3 regions of the Streptomyces sp. NPDC087844 genome follow, and region 1 is predicted to be linked to each of the others. Evidence: riboswitches for the same ligand, from Rfam matches in the RefSeq annotation. Region 1 holds a riboswitch; each other region holds the start of a gene.

The links. A riboswitch is a leader RNA that binds a small molecule or an ion and turns the genes downstream of it on or off. The one in region 1 is predicted to bind cobalamin.
Region 2: another riboswitch for cobalamin. It lies ahead of ACIOKD_RS06600 (ribonucleoside-diphosphate reductase subunit alpha); the one in region 1 lies ahead of ACIOKD_RS07160 (cobalamin biosynthesis protein).
Region 3: another riboswitch for cobalamin. It lies ahead of ACIOKD_RS22325 (ABC transporter substrate-binding protein); the one in region 1 lies ahead of ACIOKD_RS07160 (cobalamin biosynthesis protein).

What each region holds. Positions count from the first base shown of each region.
Region 1 covers NZ_JBIUVD010000003.1:60,036-63,301, forward strand. Annotated here, with positions in the region: gene ACIOKD_RS07150 (anion permease) at 1-821, shown strand, start outside; gene ACIOKD_RS07155 (hypothetical protein) at 834-1,055, shown strand; cobalamin riboswitch at 1,188-1,324, shown strand; gene ACIOKD_RS07160 (cobalamin biosynthesis protein) at 1,438-2,418, shown strand; gene ACIOKD_RS07165 (cobyric acid synthase) at 2,415-3,266, shown strand, end outside.
Region 2 covers NZ_JBIUVD010000002.1:673,378-676,643, forward strand. Annotated here, with positions in the region: gene ACIOKD_RS06600 (ribonucleoside-diphosphate reductase subunit alpha) at 1-1,679, opposite strand, end outside; cobalamin riboswitch at 1,817-2,016, opposite strand; gene ACIOKD_RS06605 (GNAT family N-acetyltransferase) at 2,074-2,610, opposite strand; gene ACIOKD_RS06610 (nucleoside hydrolase) at 2,618-3,266, opposite strand, start outside.
Region 3 covers NZ_JBIUVD010000011.1:93,697-96,962, reverse strand. Annotated here, with positions in the region: gene ACIOKD_RS22330 (FecCD family ABC transporter permease) at 1-427, opposite strand, end outside; gene ACIOKD_RS22325 (ABC transporter substrate-binding protein) at 436-1,464, opposite strand; cobalamin riboswitch at 1,531-1,718, opposite strand; gene ACIOKD_RS22320 (CoA-binding protein) at 2,059-2,466, shown strand; gene ACIOKD_RS22315 (MHYT domain-containing protein) at 2,523-3,266, opposite strand, start outside.

The DNA.
Region 1 (3,266 bases):
CCGTGGTGGCCGGACTCGCCGCGATGCTCGCCACCCGGCTGACGTACCGGATCAGCAGGCAGGCCGGTGAGAAGGCGACCTCCAAGGGGTACCGCGCCGGTCAGATCACCTCCGCGGGGCTGGTCTCGCTGGCCCACGGCACGAACGACGCGCAGAAGACCATGGGCATCATCACCCTGGCCCTGGTCACCGGCGGCGTGCTCGCGCCCGGCTCGAACCCTCCCCTGTGGGTCATCGTCTCGGCCGGTATCGCCATCGCGCTCGGCACCTACCTGGGCGGCTGGCGCATCATCCGCACCATGGGCAGGGGCCTCACCGATCTCGCGCCGCCGCAGGGCTTCGCCGCCCAGACCAGCGCCGCGACGGTCATCCTGGCCTCCTCGCACCTCGGCTTCTCCCTCTCGACCACCCAGTCCTGCTCCGGCGCCGTGATGGGTTCGGGCCTGGGCCGCAAGGGCGGTGTCGTCCGCTGGTCGACCGCGACCCGCATGTTCGTCGCCTGGGGCCTCACGCTCCCCGCCGCCGGTCTGGTCGGCGCGGGCGCCGAGTTCCTGACCCAGCAGGGCACCTGGGGCATCATCCTCACCGGCGCGCTGCTGATCGCCGGCTCCGCGGTCATCTGGACGCTGTCCCGCCGCCAGCCCGTCACCGTCGACAACGTCAACGACGACCACGCGCCCGCGGGCGTCGTGACCACCGCGATCGCCGCGGTCACCCCGCCTCCCGCGGGCCCCGTCGCCACGACCACGAAGGCGACCGACGACCTCAAGACCACCATCCCGGGCCCGGACGCCGAGCCCGCCCGTCCGGCCACGGTGTAAGGAACGAACCGCATGCAGATCGACTGGGCAGCCCTCGGCTCCGTGTTCGGAGTCAGTCTCATCTCCACCGTCGCCCTCGTGGGCCTCTTCACCCTCGGCATCGTCGGCCTCACCAAGCGCGAGTCGGCCGCCGCACAGGGTGGCTCCGCGACCCTCGCGGTCACCGGCGCGTACGCCTGCTTCGCCGCCTGCGCGGCGGCCGTGGCGTACGGGATCTATCTGATCGTCGCCTGACCCTCGCGGCACGTCCGTTCTGTACGGGACGGCCCCGTCGACCCCCACGGTCGGCGGGGCCGTCCCGCGTCCGTGTGTGGGCCTCAGCACACTCTCCCGCCGCAGGTCAACGGCAAGTTGACGGGTGTTCTCGGACCGTGGTGGACTGCCGAGGCCATGTACGTCGGCAGAAGAGGAAGCCGGTGCGAATCCGGCGCGGTCCCGCCACTGTCACCGGGGAATCGATCCCCCCGGGAGCCAGGAACTCTCTCCGTCGGTCTCGTCGAACCAGGGCGTGGACACCCTGAGTGAGGACATATCGCCATGCGCGCCCACCTGTTGTGGACCGGTGTGCCCAGGCCAGGTACGAGGATCTCGTCTCGTGCAGTGGCGGGCTGAACGGATGCGAGCCGATCGCGTCTTCGCGTACGGCGCCGCCGCCGGCCTCCTCGGTGACCTGCTGCTCGGCGATCCCCGCCGGGGACATCCGGTCGCCGCGTTCGGCCGGGCCGCGGGAGCCGTCGAGCGGGCTCTGTGGCGCGACCACCGGGGCCGGGGCGCGCTGCACACCGCCGTGTGCGCGGGCGGCGCCGTCTCCCTCGCCGTGGCCGCCGAGCGTTCCGTACGTACCTCCCCCGTCGCCTCCGTCGTCCTGACCGCGGCCGCCACCTGGGCCGTGGTCGGGGGGACCTCGCTCGGGCGCGAGGCCCGGGCCGTCGGCGGGGCGCTGGCCGCCGGGGACATCGAGGTGGCCCGTGAGCGGCTGCCGCATCTGTGCGGACGCGACCCGCAGGCGCTGGACGCCGACGGGATCGCCCGCGCGGTGGTCGAGTCGGTCGCCGAGAACACCTCCGACGCCGTCGTGGGCGCCCTGGTGTGGGGCGCGGTCGCGGGCGTACCCGGTCTGGTCGGGTTCCGGGCCGTCAACACGCTGGACGCCATGGTCGGGCACAGGTCGGCCCGTCACCGGCGGTACGGATGGGCGTCCGCCCGCCTCGACGACGTGGTGGGGTGGCCCGGGGCACGGCTGACCGCGGTCCTCGCCGCCGTCGCCGGGGGGAATCCGCGAGGGGCCGTCCGCGCCTGGCGCGCCGACGCCGCCAAGCATCCGAGTCCCAACGCCGGGCCCGTGGAGGCCTCGTTCGCGGGTGCGCTCGGAGTACGGCTCGGCGGCACGCTCTCGTACGCGGGACGGGTCGAGCACCGGCCCGTGCTCAACGGTCCGGGGCAGGCCGTGCGCATCGAGGACATCGAGCGGGCCGTCCGGCTCTCGCGGCGCGTGGGCCTGCTCGCGCTGGGCGCGAGTGTCGCCGGGCGGCTGCTCGCCACCTCGCTCACCAGGTCGCTCACCAAGTCGCGGGTCACGAGAGGGCGTACGTCATGAGCGGGGGAACGGGCGGGAGGCCGGGCGGAGGACCGGGCGGGAGGCCGGGCGGCGGGCTGCTCGTCGCCGGTACGACCTCCGACGCGGGCAAGAGCGTCGTGACCGCCGGGATCTGCCGGTGGCTGGTGCGCCGGGGCGTCAAGGTCGCGCCGTTCAAGGCGCAGAACATGTCGCTGAACTCGTTCGTGACGCGCGAGGGCGCGGAGATCGGGCGCGCGCAGGCCATGCAGGCGCAGGCCGCCCGCGTGGAGCCCTCCGTGCTCATGAACCCCGTCCTGCTCAAGCCGGGCGGTGACCGCAGCAGTCAGGTCGTCCTGATGGGGAAGCCCGTCGGCGAGCTGAGTGCGCGCGGCTATCACGGCGGACGCCAGGAGGCGTTGCTCGGAACCGTGCTGGACTGTCTGGCCGAGTTGCGGGGCACGTATGACGCGGTGATCTGTGAGGGAGCGGGCAGTCCCGCCGAGATCAATCTGCGGCGCACCGACATCGTGAACATGGGGATCGCGCGGGGCGCGCGGCTGCCCGTGCTCGTGGTGGGGGACATCGACCGCGGCGGGGTCTTCGCCTCGTTCTTCGGGACGGTGGCCCTGCTGTCGCGCGAGGACCAGGAGCTGGTCGCCGGGTTCCTGGTGAACAAGTTCCGCGGGGACGTCTCGCTGCTCGAACCCGGCATCGACATGCTGCACGGGCTCACCGGGCGGCACACCTACGGCGTCCTGCCCTTCCGGCACGGCCTCGGCATCGACGAGGAGGACGGGCTCGGAGTGTCCCTGCGGGGGTCGGTACGCGAGTCCGAGGTCTCCTCCCCCGTCGGCGAGGACATCCTGCGGGTCGCCGTCTGCGCGATC
Region 2 (3,266 bases), on a different contig from region 1:
TCGGCGATCCGGGTGGAGAGGGCGCGCGCCCGCGGGGAGTCGAACGGCAGCCGCAGCTTGAAGAAGACGTCCTGCAGTCCCATGGCGCCGAGGCCCACCGGACGCCACTTGGCGTTGGAGCGGCCCGCCTGCTCGGCCGGGTAGAAGTTGATGTCGACGACCCGGTCGAGGAAGGTGACGGCGGTACGGACGGTCGCGTCGAGCCGCTCCCAGTCGATGTCCTGCGCGTCCGCGTCCACGAAGGCGCCGAGGTTGACCGAACCGAGGTTGCAGACCGCGGTCTCCCCGTCGTCCGTGACCTCCAGGATCTCGGTGCACAGGTTCGAGGAGTGGACTGTGTGGCCGGGCAGCGCCGTCTGGTTGGCCGTGCGGTTGGCGGCGTCCTTGAAGGTCATCCAGCCGTTGCCGGTCTGCGCGAGGGTACGCATCATGCGGCCGTACAGCTCACGGGCGGGGATGGTCTTCCTGGCGAGCCCGGCGGCCTCCGCCCTCCGGTACGCGGCGTCGAACTCCTCGCCCCACAGGTCGACCAGCTCGGGCACGTCCGAGGGCGAGAACAGTGACCAGTCGCGGTCCTCGTTCACCCGGCGCATGAACTCGTCGGGGATCCAGTGCGCGAGGTTCAGGTTGTGCGTGCGCCGGGCGTCCTCACCGGTGTTGTCGCGCAGCTCCAGGAACTCCTCGATGTCGGAGTGCCAGGTCTCCAGGTAGACCGCGGCCGCGCCCTTGCGCCGGCCGCCCTGGTTCACCGCGGCGACCGAGGCGTCGAGGGTCTTCAGGAACGGGACGATGCCGTTCGAGTGCCCGTTCGTACCGCGGATCAGCGAACCGCGCGAACGGATCCGGGAGTACGAGAGGCCGATGCCGCCGGCGTGCTTGGAGAGGCGGGCCACCTGGTGGTAGCGGTCGTAGATCGAGTCCAGCTCGTCCAGCGGGGAGTCGAGGAGGTAGCAGGACGACATCTGCGGGTGGCGCGTACCGGAGTTGAAGAGCGTGGGGGAGGAGGGCAGGTAGTCGAGGCGGCTCATCAGCCGGTACAGGGAGGCGACTTCGTCGACGGAGCGGGTCCCCGCTTCTGAATCGAGCACGGTGTCCTCGGCGAGACCGCTCGCCACCCGCAGCATGAAGTGCTGGGGCGTCTCGATGACGGACCGCGTGATCGGGTGCCGCAGCAGGTACCGGCTGTGCAGGGTGCGCAGGCCGAAGTAGCCGAAGCGGTCGTCGGCACCCTCGGCGGAGGCGGCGTCGGTCAGCGCGTCGAGGCGGGCCGCGTGGTGGCGTACGAACTCGGCCGTGCGGTCGGCGATCAGGCCCTCGCGGTGGCCGACGGCGACCGACTCGGAGAAGGAGCGCACGCCCTGCGAGGCGGCCTCCGCGGCGATGGTGACGGTCAGCAGGCGGGCGGCCAGCTTCGAGTACACGGGGTCCTCGGAGATGAGGCCGGCCGCCGCCTCCGTGGCCAGCTCACGCAGTTCGGGCTCGTCCGCGGCGGCGGACCGGCCGCGCAGGGCGGCGGCGGCGACCCGGCCGGGGTCGGCGCCGGGGAGGTCGGCGGTGAAGTCGGTCAGGATCCGCAGCAACGCGGTTCCCGGCCCGTCGGCCTCGGCCCTGTCCTGCTGATCCCGGGTCGCTGTCGCTGTCGCTGTGGCGGAGACCGGATCGGCTGGCGCGATGGTCACGTGGGGCTCTCCCTCGCTCGGCACGGGGCCTCGGCGGGAGGGGGTTCGGGGCACACGGGGGTACGCGCTTCGGGCAGCGGTACGCCGCGTCCACCGGCCCACTCCACGAGGCCCGGACGTCATGCGCCCGGACCGGACGGCCTGGGCGCGCTGTCGGCAGGTGCTCGGACTGACTCCTGTTACGCGACATTCGGGCATGCGGACATCTGACAGCTGAATCCGACATCTGGGCATGCGGGCATATCACGTACAAGTACACCGTTGCGGGACAGTTCCGGATTCGCACCGGATTCCCCTGCGACGACAGCGAGCATGAGCATACATCTTGTGTCGGGTTCCGAAAGCACCCCCACATGTTGTGTCGCGTCGGCCACGGACGGTCGAGCGGGGAGTGTCAGAGCGTCAACTCATAGGTGAGGAGCACGACGTCGTCCAGGTGCGGGAGGGGGTTCCAGTCGCGGACGGGGGTGCGGGTGAAACCGAGGCGCTCGTAGACGCGGTGGGCGCTGTGCATGGTGCGCTGGGTGGACAGCACGACGGCTCCGCAGCCGGCCGTGGCCCGGGCGCGGCCGACGCAGGCGCGCACGAGCAAGGTCCCCACGCCCCGGCCGCGGGCCTCCTTCGCGACCGCCAGCATCCGTATCTCGGCCTCGCCCGCACGCGCGATGTCGGCCATGGGCCCGCCGGACGGCACGAAGGTCACACCGCCGCGAAGCCGGTGCCGGGGCGGGCCCGAGCCCTCCGCGGCGGCGGCTTCGACGGCCACCAGCACGTCGGCGGCGGCGGCGCGCTTCGCCACGTTCCGCAGTTCGCCGAGATACGCGTCGTTCTCCCCGAAGTCGAGCAGTCCGTCCCCGAGGTAGGCCCGCGCGGTGATGTCGCCCAGGGCCGCGTACTCACCGGCCTCCGCCCGTCGGATCACGATGGTCATACGGACCTCAGCCCGTACCCGGCCACAGGGGCAGGGTCGAGACGAAGTCCTTCGTGAAGTCGCGCGGGCCAGGACCGAGGGCCACCCGGCCGGTGAGGCGGGCCCGCGCGGTCAGGGCGGGCGACTCGGGATAGTAGATACGTCCGGCGGCCGAGGGAACGAACACGGTCTGGCCGCGCGTGAGTTCGGCGGCCGACTCCACGATGACCGCCCCCTCCGCGAGCGTCACGAACGACTCGTCGGCGCACACACCGACGGCGAGCGGATCGTGCAGCGGACAGGTGCCGTCCCCGCCGCTGCGACGGTACGCCTCCATGTAGACCCGCAGCAGCCGGGCGGCGAGCGCGGTGCCGGGACCCGCCGCCTCCAGGGCCGCGAGGTCGGCGGGCCCGAACAGCCAGCGGTGCGAGGCGTCCAGGTCGACCATGGTGAACGGGATACCGGACGACAGGACCAGCTCGGCGGCGTCCGGGTCGGCCCACATGTTGAACTCGGCGACCGGAGTGATGTTCCCGGGCACGCGTGCCGCGCCGCCCATGAACACGAACTTGCCGACGCGCTGGGCGAATCCGGGGTCCTCCAGGAGCGCGATCGCCACGTTGGTGAGGGGGCCCGTCGCGCACACGGTCAGCTCGCCCTCGTACTCCCGGGAGAGT
Region 3 (3,266 bases), on a different contig from region 1:
TGAGCAGCAGGACGAGGCCGAACGAGAGCAGCGCTCCGAGGAACGCCCCCGCGGAGACCGACACCAGGCCGCCGCCTGCGCCGAGGACGACCACGACGACCGCGCCGGTCGACGCTCCGGAGGACACCCCGAGGACGAAGGGGTCGGCGAGCGGGTTGCGCAGCAGGGACTGCATCACCGCGCCGCACACGGCGAGCCCGGCTCCGCAGACGGCGGCCAGCAGGGTGCGCGGCAGTCGCAGCTGCCAGACGATCCCGTCCCGGATGGGGCTCAGTTCCGTACTCCCCCAGCCGAGATGGGACGCGACCACGGACCAGACGTCGGCTACGCGGATGTCCGCCGGGCCGATGGTGATGGCGACGGCGATCGATGCGACGAGCAGTGCCGCGCCGGCCGCGCAGAGCAGTCCCACGCGCGGCCGTGTCACCCGGCGGGTCACCCCGTGAGCCCGAACTCCCGAAGGGCGGCGGCCACTTGTTCGACGCCCTCGACGGTACGGATGGTCGGGTTCATGGCCTGCCCGCTGAGCAGGACGTACCGCTTCTTCCTCACGGCGGTCATGTTCTTGGTGACCGGGTCGGACTCCAGGAACTCGATCTTCCTCTTCGCGGACTCGGCGGTCTGCGACTTGCGGGTCAGATCGCCGATGACGAGGACGTCGGGGTCGCGGTCGGCGACCGTCTCCCAGTTGATCTGGGGCCATTCCTCGTGGGTGTCGTCGAAGACGTTCCTCGCGCCGAACGCCCGCGTGATGATGCCGGGGGCGCCGCAGCAGCCCGCCATGTAGGGCGACTCGGAGTTGGCGAACCAGTACAGGAGGGAGACGTCCGAGGCGTCGATGCCCGAAGTGGCCTTCTTCATGCGCTGCCGGAGCTCGGCGACCAGCTTGTCGCCCCGCTCCCGCACGCCGAACACCTCGGCCAGGTCACGTATCTCGCCGTAGACGGCGTCGATGCCGAGGGGCTGCTCGCGGGCGCCGTCGCCGTCGCCGGTGTTGTCCTTGCCCGCGCAGTCGGAGGGCGAGACGTACGCGGGTACGCCGAGCTTCTCGAACTGCTCGCGGGTGGCGACGCCCCCCTTGCCGAGCGTGGACACGAACGAGGCGGCGACGAAGTCGGGGTCGGCGTCCAGGACCCGTTCGAAGGAGGGGTTGTTGTCGGCGATCCGCTCGACCTTCGCGTCGGCCTTCTCCAGGCCCTTCATCACCGGGTCGGTCCAGGTGGCGGTGCCGGCCATCCGGTCGGCGAGGCCCAGCGAGAACAGGATCTCGGTGGTGCCCTGGTTGAGGGAGACGGCCCTTCGCGGCGGGGACTCCACGCGGACGGTGCGGCCGCAGTTCTCCAGGGTGACGGCCGCCGCGGGGGCCTTGCCGTCGGCGGGCGGGTCGGCGCCGCCGCAGCCGGTCAGCAGGACGATCCCGGACAGGAGCAGGGCGGCAGGACGGGCGGGGCGTGCGATGGGCACGGAAGTTCCTCAGACGTCGAGGGCTCGAACGCGGAGCCCGGTCGTACGGTGCTCCCCCGCCGTCTCGGGACCGCGGAGGCCGCCAGCAGGTCTTCGGACTCGGGTTCACCCGGACGAGGCGCCTTCCCGGACCGTTGATCCGATCCAGTGGCCGATGCCCCGCCCGTCACCCTCACCGCTGCGCGTCAGCTCCGGATTTCCACCGGATTCCCTGACCCACGTACATGGGTTCGACTGGCTTCGGCAAGCTATCACGGCACCTTTCGCAGCCACGCGGCAGTGCGGCGGAGGCCCCGGCTCCCGCCGCCCGTCAACGCCCAGGACCACAGCGTGGAGCTACTGGTGACCACACTCAGGTCAACTGCCGGCTTCTGGTCCCAGGCTCGCGGGAACCGCCGGCTTTTCAGGGGCGCGGGGAACCGCGCGAGCGGCCTGACCGGGCCGCACCCGCCCATGGCCCCCGCAGCCCCGACCTCCTGCGCGGGGTGCGCCAAGGGTCACCGCTCCGGCCGTCCGCGCGACCTCGGGAATCCCCGGGCCGCGCCCGCTGTTGTCCGCCGCAGCAGGCACACACCCACCCGCAGGAGGCCCCCCGTGCACGGCGACCCGGCAACGATCCGCAAGATCCTCACCGAGAGCGGCGACACCTGGGCCGTCGTGGGCCTGTCGTCCAACGAGCGGCGTGCCGCCTACGGCGTGGCGAACGTGCTCCAGCGCTACGGCAAGCGCGTGATCCCCGTCCACCCGAAGGCCGAGACGGTCCACGGGGAGAAGGGATACGCCTCCTTGGCGGACATCCCCTTCGAGGTCGACGTGGTCGATGTGTTCGTCAACAGCGACCTGGCCGGCCCCGTCGCCGACGAGGCGGTCTCCATCGGCGCCAAGGCCGTCTGGTTCCAGCTCGGCGTGATCGACGAGGCCGCGTACGAGCGCACCCGCGCGGCCGGCCTCGACATGGTCATGGACCGCTGCCCGGCGATCGAGATCCCCCGCCTGGGCTGACCCGGCGCGGCCGACCCGCTTGGGCCGTCCAGGCGACACCGGGACAGCCACCCTGTTCAGCCGTTGCGCCGGCCCGGCTCCCCGGGCTCGTACGCGCGCCGGTCCGTCCTGGGCGGGGCCTCGAACGCCGAGCCGGACCAGGCGGGCGGTTCCGTGCGCGGGGCGGGCGTCCGGCGGCGGGACGCGGTCCGGTTCCAGTCGCCGTCCCCGAGCACGAGCATCGGGTCGAACATCACCACGACTCCCGCGAGCGCCAGGAAGAGGACCGGGCCGATGAGCATCGGCAGCAGGAGCGAGTGGGCCGAGTCGCCCGCATCCGGTGTGCCGGCCGCGCCGTGCAGGTGCACACTGACGGCCGCCATCCCCGTGTAGTGCATCCCGGTCACCGCGACGCCCATGACCAGGCTCGCCGCCAGGCTGGTCAGGAAGCCGCGGATCGCGACCGCCGCCCAGAGCGCGGCGGTCGCGGCGACGACGGCGATCAGGACGGAGAGCGCGACGGTACGGGCCTCGTACCGCAGGTCCCCGTTCACACGAATGGCGGCCATGCCTATGTAGTGCATGGCCGCGACCCCGACGCCGGTGAACGTGCCCGCGATCAGCAGGGTCGTCGTGTTCGCACCGCGATAGCCGACGGCGAGGACGCCGAGACCGACCACGGCGATCGCCACCGCGAGGCTGAGAATCGTCAGGTTGACGTCGTAGCGGATACGGCTTTCCTCGACCTGGAATCCGATCATGGCGATGAAGTGCATCGTCCAGATGCCGCAGCCGATCGACGCCGCCCCCAGCGCGAGCCA